Regions from separate parts of the Rhizobium sp. Leaf341 genome, predicted to be linked through region 2. Evidence: predicted binding sites of a transcription regulator. Region 2 holds the regulator's gene; each other region holds the start of a gene.
The links. Region 2 encodes LexA, which represses DNA repair genes until DNA is damaged. Its sites were predicted from a motif close to TGTTCNNNNTGTGTTCNG; they were not measured.
Positions count from the first base shown of each region.

Region 1: the regulator LexA is predicted to act here: its motif matches at 1,681-1,698, upstream of ASG03_RS02640 (PA0069 family radical SAM protein).
Region 3: the regulator LexA is predicted to act here: its motif matches at 1,396-1,413, upstream of dnaE (DNA polymerase III subunit alpha).
Region 4: the regulator LexA is predicted to act here: its motif matches at 2,447-2,464, upstream of ASG03_RS21915 (ImuA family protein).

Region 1 covers NZ_LMPE01000003.1:210,443-214,709, reverse strand. Annotated here, with positions in the region: gene ASG03_RS02645 (ribonuclease HII) at 1-261, opposite strand, end outside; gene ASG03_RS02640 (PA0069 family radical SAM protein) at 440-1,597, opposite strand; gene ASG03_RS02635 (hypothetical protein) at 1,832-2,344, shown strand; gene moaB (molybdenum cofactor biosynthesis protein B) at 2,423-2,959, opposite strand; gene ASG03_RS02625 (4-(cytidine 5'-diphospho)-2-C-methyl-D-erythritol kinase) at 2,956-3,876, opposite strand; gene ASG03_RS02620 (tetratricopeptide repeat protein) at 3,979-4,267, opposite strand, start outside.
Region 2 covers NZ_LMPE01000015.1:9,740-14,006, forward strand. Annotated here, with positions in the region: tRNA gene ASG03_RS14990 (tRNA-Cys) at 478-551, shown strand; gene ASG03_RS15000 (hypothetical protein) at 1,241-1,528, shown strand; gene ASG03_RS15005 (hypothetical protein) at 1,778-2,017, opposite strand; gene lexA (transcriptional repressor LexA) at 2,346-3,062, opposite strand; gene ASG03_RS15015 (single-stranded DNA-binding protein) at 3,323-3,859, opposite strand; gene uvrA (excinuclease ABC subunit UvrA) at 4,191-4,267, shown strand, end outside.
Region 3 covers NZ_LMPE01000010.1:264,156-268,422, forward strand. Annotated here, with positions in the region: gene ASG03_RS11020 (lipoprotein-releasing ABC transporter permease subunit) at 1-489, shown strand, start outside; gene ASG03_RS11025 (ABC transporter ATP-binding protein) at 503-1,189, shown strand; gene dnaE (DNA polymerase III subunit alpha) at 1,632-4,267, shown strand, end outside.
Region 4 covers NZ_LMPE01000002.1:256,387-260,653, forward strand. Annotated here, with positions in the region: gene ASG03_RS01140 (error-prone DNA polymerase) at 1-17, opposite strand, end outside; gene ASG03_RS01145 (Y-family DNA polymerase) at 14-1,525, opposite strand; gene ASG03_RS21915 (ImuA family protein) at 1,476-2,429, opposite strand; gene ASG03_RS01155 (metallopeptidase family protein) at 2,600-3,034, shown strand; gene ASG03_RS01160 (DUF1737 domain-containing protein) at 3,071-3,277, opposite strand; gene ASG03_RS01165 (HpcH/HpaI aldolase/citrate lyase family protein) at 3,274-4,185, opposite strand.

The sequences.
Region 1 (4,267 bases), on a different contig from region 2:
GGTGGAAAGGATCTCGGCAAACAGGGCCTCGCGTCGCTGCGCGGTCAGTTGCTTGCTGTCGTTGAGCCCTTCGGGAATGCGCTTCGGGTCGAGAATGACGGCCGCCGCGACGACAGGGCCGGCCAGCGGGCCCCGTCCGGCCTCGTCCGTGCCGGCGACCGGCCAGAGACCCTCCCGTCGTGCCGCTTTTTCCATGCGGAAATCCGGGCTCAGGCGGATGTCGATGAGAAGCGGGGAATCGGTCGCGGTGCGGGGTGCCATGGCGGCAGCGTTGCACGAGAGGCCGATTCCCCGCAAGGCCCCCAGGAGATGCGGCGGCGCCTGGGGGCAGGAGGCCGGCAGCGGTGCGGACGCTGCCGGCCTCGGGTGACCGCATGTTACGAGGGACATGCGGCCCCATTCGCGATCCGGAGCATGCCGGACGAGGAGAGGGCCGGCGTCAAAGCAGCGAGAGCTGCACGCCGGTTCCGAGCGGCGGCACGAAGATGTCGCAGTTCAGCGCCCGCCGGTTGGTGTTCAGTTCCAGCCGCTTGGCCGCAAGGTCGAATCGGCGGCCGATCTGCCAGGCATAGGGGCCTGCCCCCTTCATCCGCTTGGTGAAATCCGCGTCGTAATCCTTGCCGTCGCGCATGGAGCGGACGAGCGACATGACATGCCGGTAGCGATCGGGGTAATGCTGCAGCAGCCAATCGCGAAAGAGCGGGCTTACCTCCAGCGGCAGCCGCAGGAGAACATAGCTCGCCTCCGTTGCGCCGGCCGCCTTGGCGCTGTCCAGCACCCGCTCGATCTCGTGATCGTTGAGCGCGGGAATGACGGGCGCCATCAGCACGCTGGTCGGAATGCCGGCCTCCGACAGGCGGCGGATTGCCTCCAGCCGCTTCTCCGGCGTCGAGGCGCGGGGCTCCAGGAGCCGGGCGAGCTTGCGGTCGAGCGTCGTCACCGACAGGCCGACGCGGGCAAGGCCCTTCTCGGCCATCGGGGCGAGAAGGTCGATGTCGCGCAGGACCATGGCGGATTTCGTGACGATCATGACAGGATGATCCGCAGCCTTCAGCACCTCGAGGATCTGGCGCATGATCCGCCACTCCTTCTCGATCGGCTGATAGGGATCGGTGTTCGTGCCGATGGCGATCGGCTTCACCTTGTAGCCGGGCTTGGCCAGCTCGCGCTCCAGGAGCTTGGCCGCATCGGGCTTGGCAAACAGGCGTGCTTCGAAATCGATGCCGGCTGACAGGCCCATATAGGCATGGGTCGGCCGGGCAAAGCAGTAGATGCAGCCATGCTCGCAGCCACGATAGGGATTGACCGAGCGGTCGAAGGGGATATCCGGCGAGTCGTTTCGCGAGATGATCGTACGCGGCTTTTCCACCTGCACTTCGGTCTTGAACGGTGGCAGATCCTCGAGCGAGCTCCAGCCGTCATCCTCCACGCTGCGGGTCACCGGTTCGAACCGGCCGGATGCATTCACGCTTGCACCCCGTCCGCGGCGACGGTCCACGTCGATGCGGAGGCCGCTCTCCACCATCAGTGCGTCGGCCACATCGGCCCGATTGCCGGGCGCAAAAGCGCCCTGCCTTACATGGGACAGATCGTTCATGGGACACTCCGGGGAACATGGGCGATCGAGCGCTTGCCAAATCACCATGTCGTTCTCTCTGCCTCCACTGCTACCGGCAAAATGAGAACAATGCAAGAACAAATCCCGGGCTTACGGAGCCATGCGCCATGCCTTGGCGGTCAGGCGAGCGCGGATTCATGATGAATACAGGGAAACGTGGCTTCCACCCCTGGCCTTCATGGCATTCGCGGTTGCAATGCGGTAGGAACGGCGATGCTCACGATCCTGATGGAAACGCACGATAGCGAGACGCGGCTGGCCCAGTCCCTGGCCGCGCTGGTGTCGGGTGCCGTGGAAGGTCTGATCAGCGATGTCATCATCCTCGATCACGGGTCGCGCGATGCGTCGCAACGCGTTGCCGATGCCGCCGGTGCGCGGTTTTTGACTGAGTGGGCGATGACCGATGTGGTTCGCTCGGCCCGCGGCACCTGGCTGCTGTTGCTCGAGCCCGGTGCCCGCCCGCTCGGCCGCTGGGTGGAGGAGGTCGCCGAACATATGGCGATCGGCCGCGGTCCCGCCCGCTTTTCAGCGTCCCGGCGGCATCGCCGGCCGCTTCTCGCGCGGCTCGCATCGCGCCGCCCGGCGCTCGAGCAGGGCTTTCTCGTCAGCCGCACGCAGGCAGCCGGCATGGTGAGATCCGGCATGACCATCGCCGATTTCGTCACCCGCCGGGGTGTGCACCGCCTGTCGAGCGAGCTCATGCCGGCCTGGGCCGCCAGCCGCTAAGGCCTGTCGCCCGAAAGCGTGCAGCGGTTTCGGGAAACGGCATGCATCACAACAACAACGCAACGCGCTTTAGGGCTTTTACCGCTTCAGATGTTCGTCCAGCCGCGGCATGATCTCCACGAAATTGCAGGGGCGATGGCGCAGGTCGAGTTGCTGGCTGAGGATCCCGTCCCAGGCGTCCCGGCACGCGCCGGGGGAGCCCGGCAGCACGAAGACGAAGGTCGCGTTCAAGACGCCCCCGGTTGCGCGCGACTGGATGGTCGACGTCCCGATCTTGCCGTAGGAGATCTGGTGAAAGATGGCGGAAAAGCCGTCCATCGTCTTCTCGAACAGCGGTTCCAGTGCCTCGGGCGTCACGTCGCGCCCGGTAAAGCCGGTTCCGCCGGTGGTAATGACGACATCGATGCCGGGGTCGAGGCTCCAGGCGGTCACCTGGCGGGCGATCGCCTCGCGCTCGTCGGGAACGATGGCGCGGGCGGCGAGCGCGTGGCCGGCCTCCGTCAGGCGCGTGACCAGCGTATCGCCGGATGTGTCGGTCTCCGGCGTCCGCGTATCGGATACGGTAAGAACCGCAATGGAAACGGGCACGAAGCTGCGGGTGGTGTCGATCGTCATGGGGTCGTCGTCCTCTCGGCTGCCGGGCGGGAGCCCAGCGTGGTGCAGGGCAGGAGATACCAGGCCGGATAGGCCTCGCGGATGCGCGTCGCGGCATGATCGCGTGCTCGCGCATCGGAAAACAGCCCGAAACAGGTGGCGCCGGAGCCGGACATGCGGCAGAGCGCAGCGCCGGCGTCGCAAAGGGCTGCCCGCGCAAGGCCGATCGCCGGCGCAAGTCTGAGGGCCGGCGGTTCGAGGTCGTTGCGCAGCGCCGCGATCGCCGCCATCCACGCCTGCGGCCCGACAAGCCCATCGGGCAGTGTCAGCGGCGGATGCGTCTTCTCGGTCAGGGCGCGGAACACCGCCGGCGTGGAGACCGCAACGCCCGGATTGACCAGCAGAGCCGGAAAGGCAGGCAGGCCGGAGACGAGAGAGATCGCCTCGCCGATCCCGCGGGCGACGAGCGGCCGGCCGGTCAGGCACATCGGAAGATCCGCCCCGAGCGACAGACCGAGAGCGGCAAGGTCCGGATCCTCATCGGTTGCCGGCGCATGCCCCCAGAAACGCCGAAGGCCGATCAGCGCTGCGGCCGCATCCGCGGAGCCGCCGCCGATGCCCGAGGCGACGGGCAGGTTCTTTTCGAGGTGAAGGGCGACCGGCCCGCAGGCCAGCCCGCGCAGCGTCAGCTGCGTGCGCAGGCGGTTGCGCGCCTTCAGCACCAGATTGCCGTCTCCACCCTCGGCGCCGGTCGGCACATCCCCGGCAAAGGGGCCGGAAACGGTGAAGCTGTCCTCGTCTGCCGGCGCCAGCGACAGGCGGTCGCCGGCGTCGGCAAAGGTCACGAGACTTTCGAGCAGGTGATGGCCGTCGGCGCGCTGGCCGACGACATGCAGGGCGAGATTGATCTTTGCCGGCGCCACCAGCATCAGCGGCATGCCGGCGCCCTTATGGTCCGGGGCGACGGCGGCCGGGGAGGTGGCCCTTGCCGGCGCGTCGAGCGCGGCCGGCAGGACAGGCATGTCAGGCACGGCCCGGCGTCAGGACTTCTTGCCGGGCACGACCGCTTCCGGCGGCTTCGGCTTGCCCTCGGCTTCGGCGGCCGCGGGGACCTTGGTATCCAGCGGCGGCAGACCCTTTTCGATCTTCGCCTTGATCTTCGGGATCTCCTCCGCCTCCGGCTTCAGCTCCAGCGTCTGGTTCCACTGGAACACGGCTTCGAGCTTGCGGCCGACGCGCCAGTAGGCATCGCCCAGATGGTCGTTGATCGTGGGATCGCCGGCCATCAGTTCGGCCGCGCGCTCGAGTTCGGCCACGGCCTCGTCGAAC
Region 2 (4,267 bases):
CGGGTCTGGCAACGGCTTTATTCGGGTTCCAGACGCGCTATGCTGAGGCCCGCCGAAAGGCGTCGGAAGCGCAACCATTATACCCGACCGAGTGACGCCGGCGTTAGAGTGGTTCGCGGAGGGGTCGCGGTCATCTTCATCAAGCGTGGCGGGCAGCCCTGAGGGCGTCATGTTCACAGATCACCCGCGCGACGCATCCTCTTGGCAGACCTAGGCCTCCGAAATCTCCGAACCTCTTCGGGCGACCCAACGCTACGCGACAGGTGCGGCTTAGGACGGAGACCGTCGTCCTAATTTTTTCGGGGCCATTCCTGCATCGGTTTCGAAAGGCTTGACCGACAGACGGACGCAGTGGCGCCCCTTCCGCGATCCTGTGGCTGCTGGTCCCAAGAAAAGTTGGAAAAGCAGGCCCCTCCTCTTGCGCTTCGTCTGGGATGATTCTAAACGCTGGCCACGGCTCGTTGATCGACCCTAAGAGGCCTCGTGGCGGAGTGGTGACGCAGAGGACTGCAAATCCTTGCACCCCGGTTCAATTCCGGGCGAGGCCTCCATTCTCACCCGCTTCTCCCCTATCTGTCTGATCAAGCAACCTGTTTTCCACAGGCGCGGCAATCTTGAGGTTCAGCGGTTACCCTGGCGAGCTCCGGTTGGCTGATGTCGCTCTCCCGGTGAACGTCGTGTTGCGCAGTGGCGTAGCCCCAAGGCCGCACCTTGATCAACCTAGCCATTTGAAGCTTCATGATGACGGAGATACTTATCCCGAGCAACATCGTCCAGGGCGAGCACTGCATATGGCGGTGATGGGGAGTGGACGGATGTTTCGACTTCTGTCAGAAGGACCTCGGACGCGACTGCCGCTGGTTCTAGAGCGGGGTCGGGCGACAGATTGACGTCACGTCGCTGCCACGAGGTTACGGCGGCCGTCCAAATTTTCCAATGGTAACGACAGAGCCGTCGCCTCAGGCAGCTGCGGCCGCCGTGACGAGGGTGCGCCTCTCTCCCCTTTGCCGTTCAGTGCATCTTTCCCGCATCATCGCCTTGAAATCCCTAGGGATCACTCCGCGTAGGTTACACGCCGTTAAATCGGTGGCAGGCGTCAGATTCCCGTTGAACCCGCTTAAGCCATCGCTATTCTTCATTTAGCGTCCACGAACGGACGCCACAGAGATTCCTTGGGGGGATAAACACAATGTTGACACTGGCACGGCTGACAGGCGCGCTTGTTTTGGGCACGATTTTGATGTCCGGAACGGCACAAGCGGAAGATCTCGTCTTCTCGCTCAAAAACGGCACGCAATCCGTCCTCACGCGGTTCTACACGTCGCCCGTCGGCGTCAGCGAATGGGAAGGTGACGTATTCGGCGAGCAGGTTCTCAATCCGGGCGAGACCATCGAACTGACGATCGCAGATGGTCGCGATGTTTGCGATTATGACATGCGGTTCGAGTTCGAAGAGGGATCGAACCTCGCAACGACGGAAGACAAACAGAACCTCTGCGAGATGGGATCCTACACGATCCACGAGTGACCGAGGTCTGGTCGCGCCGCGCCATGCTTGCGCGGCCTTTCCGGCACTCCGGAGCAGCCTGGCGTCTCTGTTAGAGGGAGCTGGCTGCTCCGACGGTGGTCATCGGGACACTGTTGCCAAGGTCGTTGTTGGCATATTTGATCACGAGGATACTGAGGACGGATGCAAGCATCCCGACGAAAATCATTCTCATAGACATGATCCTTTGCGCAAAAGCGCGGAAAAAGTGGGGCCGCGAGGTCGGCCTTCTCAGTCGAAATCACCGATCCGACCGTGCTGTTCCAGAACGACGGATGGCTCGCACTCTCCGATCGCCACGCGTCCGCGCCTGGAGAGGGCAATCGTCCCGGCGTGCGTTTCCGCCAGCCGACCCGCCAACTGCCGTGCAGCGTCGGCACTTTCGGCCATGATCGGTTCGCGTGACTGAGAGACCTCGCCCTCGTTCACATCGAAGACCAGGACTTCAAAACTTTCCGTTGTTCCCGGCATCTCGGTCTCCGCAGCATTCGGACGGTTAACGCGGCCGCCTGCAACCGGTTCCACAGTCCCGTCACACGACTCAATCGATAGGAGAACGGCACTGTCGCTCGGCGACAGGCTTTGGCCACCACGTACCGAAACGCAACTGCTAGCCTGATCCCGTGGAACGTTCATACGACCAAGGACGCGAGACGAAACCGCACGCACAACATCACGCGCGCGCTTTCGCGACACGACGACCGGGAGCGAACCCATCGCACCAGCGGCCATCTTGCTCGGTCAGCGATACCGGTCGCCGATTTCTGTCCGACGTGGTGCGGTCAGGTGTGCGTGGATTTTACTGATAGCGGCGAATCAAGCCGACAAGCTTTCCTTGAACCTTGACACGGTCCGGTCCGAAAATGCGGGTCTCATAGGCGGGATTTGCTGCTTCCAGGGCCACGGACGCTCCTTTGCGTCGGAAGCGCTTCAAGGTCGCCTCTTCGTCATCGACCAGCGCAACGACGATCTCACCGGGGCTCGCGCTGTTGGCGTTCCGAATGATCACGGTGTCGCCATCGAGAATACCGGCATCCACCATGGAGTCCCCGCGGACCTCCAGGGCGTAATGTTCGCCGCTGCCCAGCATGAAGGCGGGTACGGCAATGTCATGCGTGTTGTTCTGAATGGCGGAGATCGGAACCCCCGCCGCGATGCGGCCCATGACAGGAACCGATACGCTGTTGTCGTTTCCCACCGCCAACGGCGGCGTCAGCGGTGTCTCCGAAGCGGGAGCCGGACGGCTTCCCTGGATGACGCTGGGCGTAAAGCCGCGCTTCGGCGGAGTGGACGCGAGATAGGCGTCCGGCAATTTGATCACCTCCAGCGCGCGCGCCCTGTTCGGCAGACGCCGGATGAAACCCCGCTCCTCGAGCGCCGTGATGAGACGATGGATGCCGGACTTGGATGCCAGCTCGAGGGCATCCTTCATCTCGTCGAACGACGGCGGGACACCCGATTCCTTCATGCGCTCATGAATGAAAATCAGCAATTCTTGTTGCTTGCGGGTCAGCATGATCAATCGACTCCAGAGTCACGAAACAAAGCAAGAACAGTGTTATATGTTCCTCATGTGTTCTGCAAGTCCCATTCCGCCTAACTCAACTGTCGTCGGCTCGCTTCCCGCTATTTCCATCAGCTTTTTTCTTGGTTTGGAGGCGCTTCTGGCACGATACGATCTCTCGATCGCGCAGAGGCCAAGCATCATACAGAAACGCCGTCGCGAAGACATTCGCAACGGCGAAAACTGTTCGATCGTGATAATCGGAAACGGAATCAGAACGGAATATCGTCGTCCAGATCCCGCGAGAAACCACCGCTAGATCCGCCGGCACCCCCGCCGGACCGGCCGCTGGAAGACGACGCCGGACGGTCGTAGTCGTCGCCATAGTTCGGGCCGCTGCTGCCGCCGTAATCGGCGCCACCGCGGCTTCCGCCGCCTCCACCGCCGCCGCCGCCGTCACGTCCGTCCAGCATGGTCAGCGTCGAATTGAAGCCCTGGAGCACCACTTCGGTGGAATAACGGTCGTTGCCGTCCTTGTCCTGCCACTTGCGTGTCTGCAACGCGCCTTCGAGGTAAAGCTTCGCGCCCTTCTTCACATACTGTTCGACGACTTTGCAGAGACCCTCGTTGAAGACGACAACCGTGTGCCATTCGGTCTTCTCGCGCCGCTCGCCGGAATTCCTGTCCCGCCAGCTTTCGGAGGTGGCGATGCGCAGGTTGGCAATCGGCTTGCCGTCCTGCGTCCGCCGGATTTCCGGGTCCGCACCGACATTTCCGATGAGGATCACCTTGTTTACGCTACCAGCCATCTCTTTGTCCTGTCTCCTGAACGCGGCTCGACCATCCGCAGTGTGCCGGAAGCCTACGCTTTTCGACGTGGCTTTTCGCCCCCGGCCGGCGGCAATCCACAGTTTGCAAATTTGTTCTTTATTTGTTCTAGGTGTTCGCTATGATCCTGTCAATCGAGCGACGCGCCAGACGGGTCGTGCGGGTTCGCAAGACGGACCGCGCGTTCCCTTCCGGCCGCCATCCGTCCGGCGGATTGCTTCAGCGTGGAATTTCGGTTTCGCGCGACGCCGGCTCGACATATGAAGTATCGATCTTAAGTAATGGCTTCGTCCCCACACAGAGCATCCTACCATGAGCGAATTCAAGACCATTTCGATCCGCGGTGCGCGGGAGCACAATCTCAAGGGGGTTGATCTAGACCTCCCGCG
Region 3 (4,267 bases), on a different contig from region 2:
GACTGGCGCGACCGCAACAAGACGTTTTTCTCCGCACTTCAGGTCGAGCGCAACGTCATGTTCATGATCCTGACCCTCATCGTGCTGGTGGCGGCGCTCAACATCGTTTCGGGCCTCATCATGCTGGTGAAGGACAAGGGCAGCGACATCGCCATCCTGCGCACCATGGGGGCGTCGTCCGGCGCCGTCATGCGCATTTTCTTCATGACCGGCGCGGCGATCGGCATCGTCGGAACGCTGGCAGGCGTCGCGCTCGGCGTCGTCGTCTGTCTCAACATCGAATCGATCCGCCAGTTCTTCTCCTGGATCTCGGGCACGACGATCTTCAACCCGGAACTCTACTTCCTCAGCCAGTTGCCGGCCGACATGAATCTCGGCGAGACCGTCGCCGTCGTCGGCATGGCAATCGGACTGTCGTTCCTGGCAACCATCTTCCCCGCCTGGCGGGCCTCGCGACTGGATCCGGTCCAGGCGCTGCGTTACGAGTGACAGGAACGACATCATGGCCCCTCGCGTGGCACTAGAGCTATCCGGCGTCGAGCGCCATTACAGCCAGGGCGAACAGGCGCTCTCGATCCTCAAGGGCGCGGACTTCCGCCTGCTCGGTGGGCAGACCGTCGCGCTGGTCGCTCCCTCGGGCACCGGCAAGTCGACGCTTTTGCACCTTGCCGGCCTGCTGGAGCGGCCCGATGGCGGCGAAGTCTCGATCAATGGTCGTGCCTGCGGCTCGCTCAGCGATCCCGAGCGCACGGCCATCCGCCGCAACGAGATCGGCTTCGTCTACCAGTTCCACCATCTGCTGCCGGAGTTCACGGCCGTGGAGAACATCATGATGCCGCAGCTGATCGCCGGGCTCTCCAAGAAGGAGGCGCGGGAACGGGCGTCGGCCTTGCTCGACTACATGCGCATCGGCCATCGCGCCGACCACCGCCCGTCGGAACTGTCGGGCGGCGAGCAGCAGCGCGTGGCGATCGCCCGTGCCGTGGCCAATGCCCCCTTCGTCCTGCTGGCCGACGAGCCGACCGGCAATCTCGATCCGGAAACCGCGGGCTACGTCTTTGAAGCTCTGAAGGCGCTGGTCAAGCAATCCGGCCTTGCCGCGATGATCGCGACTCACAATTACGAGCTCGCGTCCAAGATGGACCGTCGCATCACCCTGCAGGACGGCAAGGTCGTCGAGCTCGCCTGACGCCTCTTCCCCGCGCAGAAGCGCTTCGGGGACCCCTCCCGCAACAACACGAACCCCGCGCCGCAGAGCGGCTCACACCCCTGGTGCGTGCCGCTCTGCGGGCGTCTGCGCTGTCGGCCGCCACCATCCGGCGGATCAGGGTCGCGGTTTCCGATCGAAATTTGTTAACCGTCCATCACAGATGCAGCTTGAAACGGGAACGGAATTAGAACATAAAGGGAACACAACCAAAAGGAGCCCGCCATGTCCGACTTCCTTCGCGATCTCGCTGCCTTGACCTCCGTCGCCATGTTCATTGCCAGCTTCTCCATCCTGCTGCTTGGTCTCTGACCTCTCGTCCTTTCGTCGCCGGGCAAGTTCCGGGGGAGAAAGGCGACACCGTTGTCGCTTCGCGACGTCGAAGGGCGTATGCTCCCACCTCATGCAAGAGTCGGAGTGACCTATGGCGGATGCAGGCGAGAGCTTGGCGGGCAACACAGGCAATGGCAACAAGCCGGTGCCCCAGTTCGTCCATTTGAGAACCCATTCGGCGTTCTCCCTGCTCGAAGGCGCCTTGCCGATCAAGAAGATCATCGGCAAGGCCGTGGCCGATGCCCAGCCGGCGATCGGTATTGCCGATACGAACAACCTGTTCGCGGCGCTCGAATTTTCATTGAAATGCATGGACGACGGGATCCAGCCGCTGATCGGCTGCCAGCTGTCGATCGATATGGAAGACGAGGTCGAAGGGGAGAAGCGCGGGCATGCCCAGCATCTCGCCAAGCTTCCCGCCATCGTGCTGATCGCGGCAAGCGATCAGGGCTATGTCAACCTCGTCGACCTCGTCAGCCGCGCCTATCTCGGCGGGGAGGGCAACCAGAGTGTTCGGGTCTGTGTTTCCTGGCTGAGGGAGATCGGCACCGATGGCCTGATCGCGCTGACGGGCGCAAGCGGCGGGCCGATCGACATGGCGATCCGGTCCGGACACGCGGCGCTGGCGGAAGCCCGGGCGCACGCCCTGATGGACCTCTTCGGCGATCGTCTCTATGTCGAACTGCAACGGCATGGGCGCCACGACAGGCAGCACGAGAACCGGATGATCGACCTTGCCTACCGGCTGGAACTGCCGCTGGTGGCGACCAACGAGCCGTTTTTCCCGACCCCCGGCGACTACGACGCGCATGATGCGCTGATGGCCGTGGCGCACAATGCCATGGTCTCCGACGACACGCGTTTTCGGCTGACGCCCGATCATTATCTGAAGAGCCGGCAGGAAATGGCGAAGCTCTTTGCCGATCTGCCGGAGGCGCTCGACAACACGATCGAGGTGGCGCGTCGCTGTACCTTCGTGTTGAAGACGCGGGCACCGATTCTGCCCCGCTTTACCGGCGCGTCCGATGATCCGGCCGAAGCCGAAAGGGCGGAAACGCGCGAGCTTCGCCGCCAGGCCATCGAGGGCCTCGAAGAGCGGATGCAGAAGCTCGGCCTGTCGCCGGGTTACAGCGAGACGGACTATCGCGAGCGCCTGGACTTCGAACTCGGCGTCATCGAACGCATGAAGTTTCCGGGCTATTTCCTGATCGTTGCCGACTTCATCAAATGGGCAAAGCAGCAGGACATTCCGGTCGGCCCCGGCCGCGGCTCGGGTGCGGGTTCCCTCGTTGCCTATGCGCTGACGATCACCGACGTCGATCCCCTGCGCTTCTCGCTGCTGTTCGAACGCTTCCTCAATCCGGAACGCGTGTCGATGCCCGACTTCGACATCGACTTCTGCCAGGACCGGCGGGAAGAGGTCATCCGCTACGTCCAGGCGAAATATGGACGCGAGCAGGTGGCCCAGATCATCACCTTCGGGTCGCTCCAGGCCCGCGCCGCGCTGCGCGATGTCGGCCGCGTGCTGGAAATGCCCTATGGCCAGGTCGACAAGATCTGCAAGATGGTGCCCAACAACCCGGCCAATCCGGTCACGCTGGCGAAGGCCATCGAGGACGAGCCGCGTTTCCAGGAAGAGGTCGACAAGGAGCCGGTGATTGGCCGTCTGCTCGATATCGCCCAGAAGATCGAGGGCCTCTACCGCCACGCATCGACCCACGCCGCCGGCATCGTCATCGGTGACCGGCCGCTGTCGAAGCTGGTGCCGATGTACCGCGATCCGCGCTCCGACATGCCGGTAACCCAGTTCAACATGAAGTGGGTCGAGCAGGCGGGTCTCGTGAAATTCGACTTCCTCGGCCTGAAGACGCTAACGGTTTTGAAGACGGCCGTGGATTTCCTCGCCAAGCGCGACATCCACGTCGCGCTGGAAGCCTTGCCGCTCGACGATGCCAAGACCTACGAGATGCTGTCCAAGGGCGACACGGTCGGCGTGTTCCAGGTGGAAAGCGCCGGCATGCGCAAGGCGCTGATCGGCATGCGGCCGGACTGCATCGAGGACATCATCGCGCTCGTCGCGCTCTATCGGCCGGGCCCGATGGAGAATATTCCGGTCTACAATGCGCGAAAGCATGGCGAGGAAGAGATCGAGTCGATCCACCCGACCATCGATTACCTGCTCAAGGAAACGCAGGGCGTCATCGTCTATCAGGAACAGGTGATGCAGATCGCCCAGGTTCTCTCCGGCTACTCGCTCGGCGAGGCCGATCTTCTGCGCCGCGCCATGGGCAAGAAGATCAAGGAGGAGATGGACAAGCAGCGCGCGCGTTTCGTCGACGGCGCCGTGAAGAACGGCGTGGCGAAACCCCAGGCCGACATGATCTTCGACCTGCTCGCCAAGTTCGCCAACTACGGCTTCAACAAGAGCCATGCGGCGGCCTATGCGATCGTCTCCTACCAGACGGCCTATTTGAAGGCGCATTATCCGGTCGAGTTTTTGGCAGCGTCGATGACGCTCGACATGGGCAACACGGAAAAGCTCGTCGATTTCCGCCAGGATGCCGGCCGTCTGGGGATCACCGTCGTTCCGCCCTCCGTCCAGACCTCGTTCCGCCGGTTCGAGACGGGCGATAACCGCATCTTCTATTCGCTCTCGGCCATCAAGGGCGTGGGCGAGGCGGCCGTGGATCATATCGTGGCCGTGCGGGGAGAGATCCCGTTCAAGAG
Region 4 (4,267 bases), on a different contig from region 2:
GGAGCGGCGCGGGTCATGCGAAAATGCCGTGCATGAACCAGTCGGGATGCATTCGCTCGCGCTGGAACAATCCATTGCGGAACATCCAGAACCGGCGCCCCGTCTCGTCCTCGATGCGAAAATAATCGCGCGTCGGCGCGTCTTCGCCGTCGATCCACCATTCCGCAGCAATGCGCTCCGGGCCTTCCGCCCGGGTAACCCGATACGCGGTCCGCCGCCAGAAAAACCGTTCCGGTGCACCGTCCGGAACATCGGCGACGGGCACCTCCACGCGCTCGGGATGCGTCAGAAGACGCAGGGGCCGCACCGGCACAACCGGCCATTCCTCGGCTTGAAGCCCTTTGGCTGCCGGAGACGCAGCATCGCGGGCGGGCCGAAGGCTTGCCGCCCGCTCGGGAATATGGCTTGCCGCGAGAACGGCAACCGACAGCACCTCGTCTCCAAAACGAGCGACGACGCGGTCCGTGAAGTCGGCAAGGGCACGGCTTTGGTCGGGTCGCCCCGAAAAATCATCCTGAACGGAGGAGATCGGCTCGGCCTTGAGCACGCAGAGCCGCAAGATCTCGAAACCATAACCGGCATCCAGATCATCATGCACGGCGGCAAGCCGTTCCCGATAGAGCGCAGCGATGCGCTTTGGATCCCGCAACGGAGACGATGTGCCGGCGAGCAACCGGAATACCTTGCCGTCGACGCGGAAAAGCAGAAGTTCGAACTGGCGCCCGCCCTCTCCCCGCTCCTCGAGGCGTCCCTTCAGGCCATCGGCAAGCTGCAGCGCCAGCCCGAGGATGTCGTCTTCGCCCGAAACCGGCGATATCAGCCTGCGTTCGACCGAAAGCTCGGCCACAGGCCGGCGCGGAGACAGCGGTTCGTCATCATGCCCGAGCGCCTGGTCGAGCCGAAGAAAGACGAGCGGTCCGAAGCGTCGGGCAAGGGCCGCTCTCGGCGCCTCCATGAGATCTCCAACCTGCGTCAGCCCCAGTCTGATCAGCGTATCTGTGAGGGCCTGCGGCAGTCGAAGCGCCGTCACGGGCAAAGGCCCGAGCGCGACGGCCTCCTCTCCTGCTTCGATGACATCATTGCCGGAAAATCGAGCCAGAGCCCAAGACAGGCCGGGAGAGGCCGCAATCGCCCCCCGCGCCTCAACGCCAAGCTGGAAAAGGCGCGACAAGACATCGTCGAGCAGCGCTTTCTCTCCACCATGCAGTTTGGTGCAGCCGGTGATGTCGAGCGCCAGACCGTCGGCACCGGCATAGGCAACCAGCGGCGTATAGCGATCGCACCAGTCGGCCAAGCCTGAGAGAAAGCTCTGGTCAGCGGCAGGATCGGCCGGCAGCACATCAAGACGCGGATGCATGGCGCGGGCTTCGGCGACACCTTGCCCCCGCTTCAACCGCAGGCGCTCGGCCAGACTGTCAAGCGCCACGATCCGCATGGCATTTTCGACCTTGTCCGAGAACACCACCGGCGGATGATCAGGACGCCCGTTTGAAAGCCATGACGCGCCCCAGCGCCGGCGCGCCACCCGGTCGGCCGACAGATGCGGGAAGGACAGCGACAGGATCCGCTGCGTGTGCCGGAAGAGAGACGGCGACGGGGTCGAGAGGGTAGAACCGGCGCGCATGGGAACTCCATTCAAGGTAGGCATCAACAGGGGAAAAGGCCCGCGTCTTCTCGGCAATCACGTGAAAGGCGGGATGCCCGATGCCGGTCGAAAGCATCGTTCCATCCGGCAGCATGAACAGGGATGCAGGGGCAGGACGTACGAGAAGGCGGAGATGCGCGCTACTTGCCTCCTCCTCCCCGGCTTGGCGCAGCAGAAAAATCGGCACGCCGCTGCCCATCGATCGCAACTGCAGCCGTCGGCTCTCCTGAAGTCCGAGACGCGCCGGATTGCCGCGGATCTCCAGAATGACGGCGGAGAAGACGGAAAATCCAAGCGCTGCCTCGGCAATCCACAAGGCCTGCTGGAGATTGCGCGGCCTTGAGAACAGTGCGGCGCGCAGATCGATGCCGAGAAGCGACAGGCCGACCCCGTAAGGCTCGCCGGCCTCTTTTTCCGCCATCGTTTCGGAAATCCAGAGAATAGGCCCAAGTTCACCCCGCGCCTTGCGCCGTGCCTGGCAAAGGGCGGCAAGTCCAAGCGTGAAGCCGGTAGCGGCACCGGCATCACGCGTTTCCGCCACGCGGATCTCGCTCAGACCCTTGAGCGGAAGCCCGCCGGACATGGCATGATCAAGCGTGGGAACGCCAAGCGGCAGCGTTTCTTCGTGCGCGGTCGGAGAAAGGCCGGACGCGGAAAACCCGGCTTTTTCGCCCTCCGTCCTTGTAGTGGCAAGACAGGAACCGGAGGGCCTGTCTCGTTCCAAGCGGGCAATGGCGTCGCGCAGGGCGAGCACCGTCTCCCGCGGCACAGCGTTTTCAGCCATGGCAGTCAGCTCCTATACGTTCCTGTTATGTTCTTATTGATTCCAGAGCTTCAAAAAAGAGTCAACGCAGCTGGGAAAAGATTCCGCAGATTCTGCACAATCGCCTGACGGTATGAATTGCTTCTCGAAATGACCGAGGAAATGGCTATATAAACGGACAAGGAGTATCCATGGCCCGGATTGACCAAAGCGACGATTGGCGTGAGCGCCATGCGCCGACCATCAGCACGTTCGAGTCCCTGACGCTGGAAGCCTATGGGCACCTGCCGGAGGAATTCCGGCTGCTGGCCACTGATCTCATCATCGAGATCGAAGACTTTCCGGATGACGATGTCTTCGAAGACATGGCGCTGGAAACGCCCTTCGATCTGCTGGGGCTGTTTGAGGGGCGCGGTATCGGCGAGCGTTTCACCATGGAAACCGGTACGATGCCGAACCGGATCACGCTGTATCGCCGGCCGATCCTCGACTACTGGGCCGAAAACGACGAGACGCTGGGCGATATCATCACCCATGTCCTCATCCATGAGATCGGCCATCATTTCGGTTTGTCTGACGACGATATGGAGCGGATCGAGGCAAGCGTGGAGCATGTCGGCGGGTAATGAACCCGCCGCATGCCATGTAAATCGTGCGTCTGCCTATTGCTCGGACAGCTTCATGTCGGGCACGTAATCCTTGCCGTCGACATCTTTCACCACTGCCTGGCCACACTGCATGATCTGCGCGTCTGCGTTGAAGGTGTACGTCGGTGAGCCGTGCAGATCCCAGCCCTTGTTGAGAGCGGCCGTCACCTTGTGGCAGAAGCTCGCATCGTCTGGACCCGTGAGAAAGCGGTAGAGTTTCATGTGGGTTTCCCTCTTCGTTTGATGGCCTCGACCTTGGCAAGGCAGGCAAGCGCTTGGTCGAGATGCAGTGGTTCGACCATTTTGCCCTTGTGCACGATGACCGATCTGCCGGCATTGTCCGGATGATCGAAGGCCATGACGATCTCTCGGGCTTCCGCCTCTTCGGCAGCGGAAGGTCCGAAAGCGGTGTTCGCCGGCGCGATCTGCTGCGGATGGATCAGCATCTTGCCGTCAAACCCCATATCACGACCTGCCGCACACTCCCGGGCAAAGCCTTCCGCATCGGCAATATCGTTGAAGACGGCGTCGAGAGCATCGAGCCCGCTTCCCCGCGCCGCGAGAAGGATCTGCATGAGCCAGGGTACGAGATAGATGCGTCCGGAAAGAGCCGCGACGCCCGTCTCCTTGCGCAGATCGTTGAGGCCGGGGATCAAGCAATCGAGCCGCCCGCCGCGCGTGCGCCCTGTTTCCGCGATCGCCGCCACATTGAGAACGCCCCTTGGCGTCTCGATCATTGCCCAAAGCCGCAGATCATCGGGCGCATCACCCTCGTCCCAGCTTTCGGCAATGTCGAGAATATCCCGTGGCCCCTCCACCTTGGGCACAAGAACCGCATCAAACCGGCAGACGGAAAGAGCTTGAAGATCCGCTTCGCCGAAACCCGAGGCCAGACTGTTGATCCGGACGATCTGTTCGACGCCCGGCATGGTCTGCGTTGACTGCCCAAGATGGCGCACCAGCGCTTGGCGGGCCTCCAACTTGTGCTCCGGAAGCACGGCATCTTCCAGATCGTAGATAACCGCATCGGGCGAGAGGCTTGCCACCTTTGCAAGCGCACGATCATTGTCGGCCGGAACACAGAGCACGGAGCGGCGCAGGCGATGGGGGTGGCGGTCGGACAAAGACATCATGCACCCTTTTGCCTGTCTCGTTTCGGCTTCGCAAGCGTCGTGCACCGGAGATGCTCCCGCTACCGCCTCCGTTCAGCGT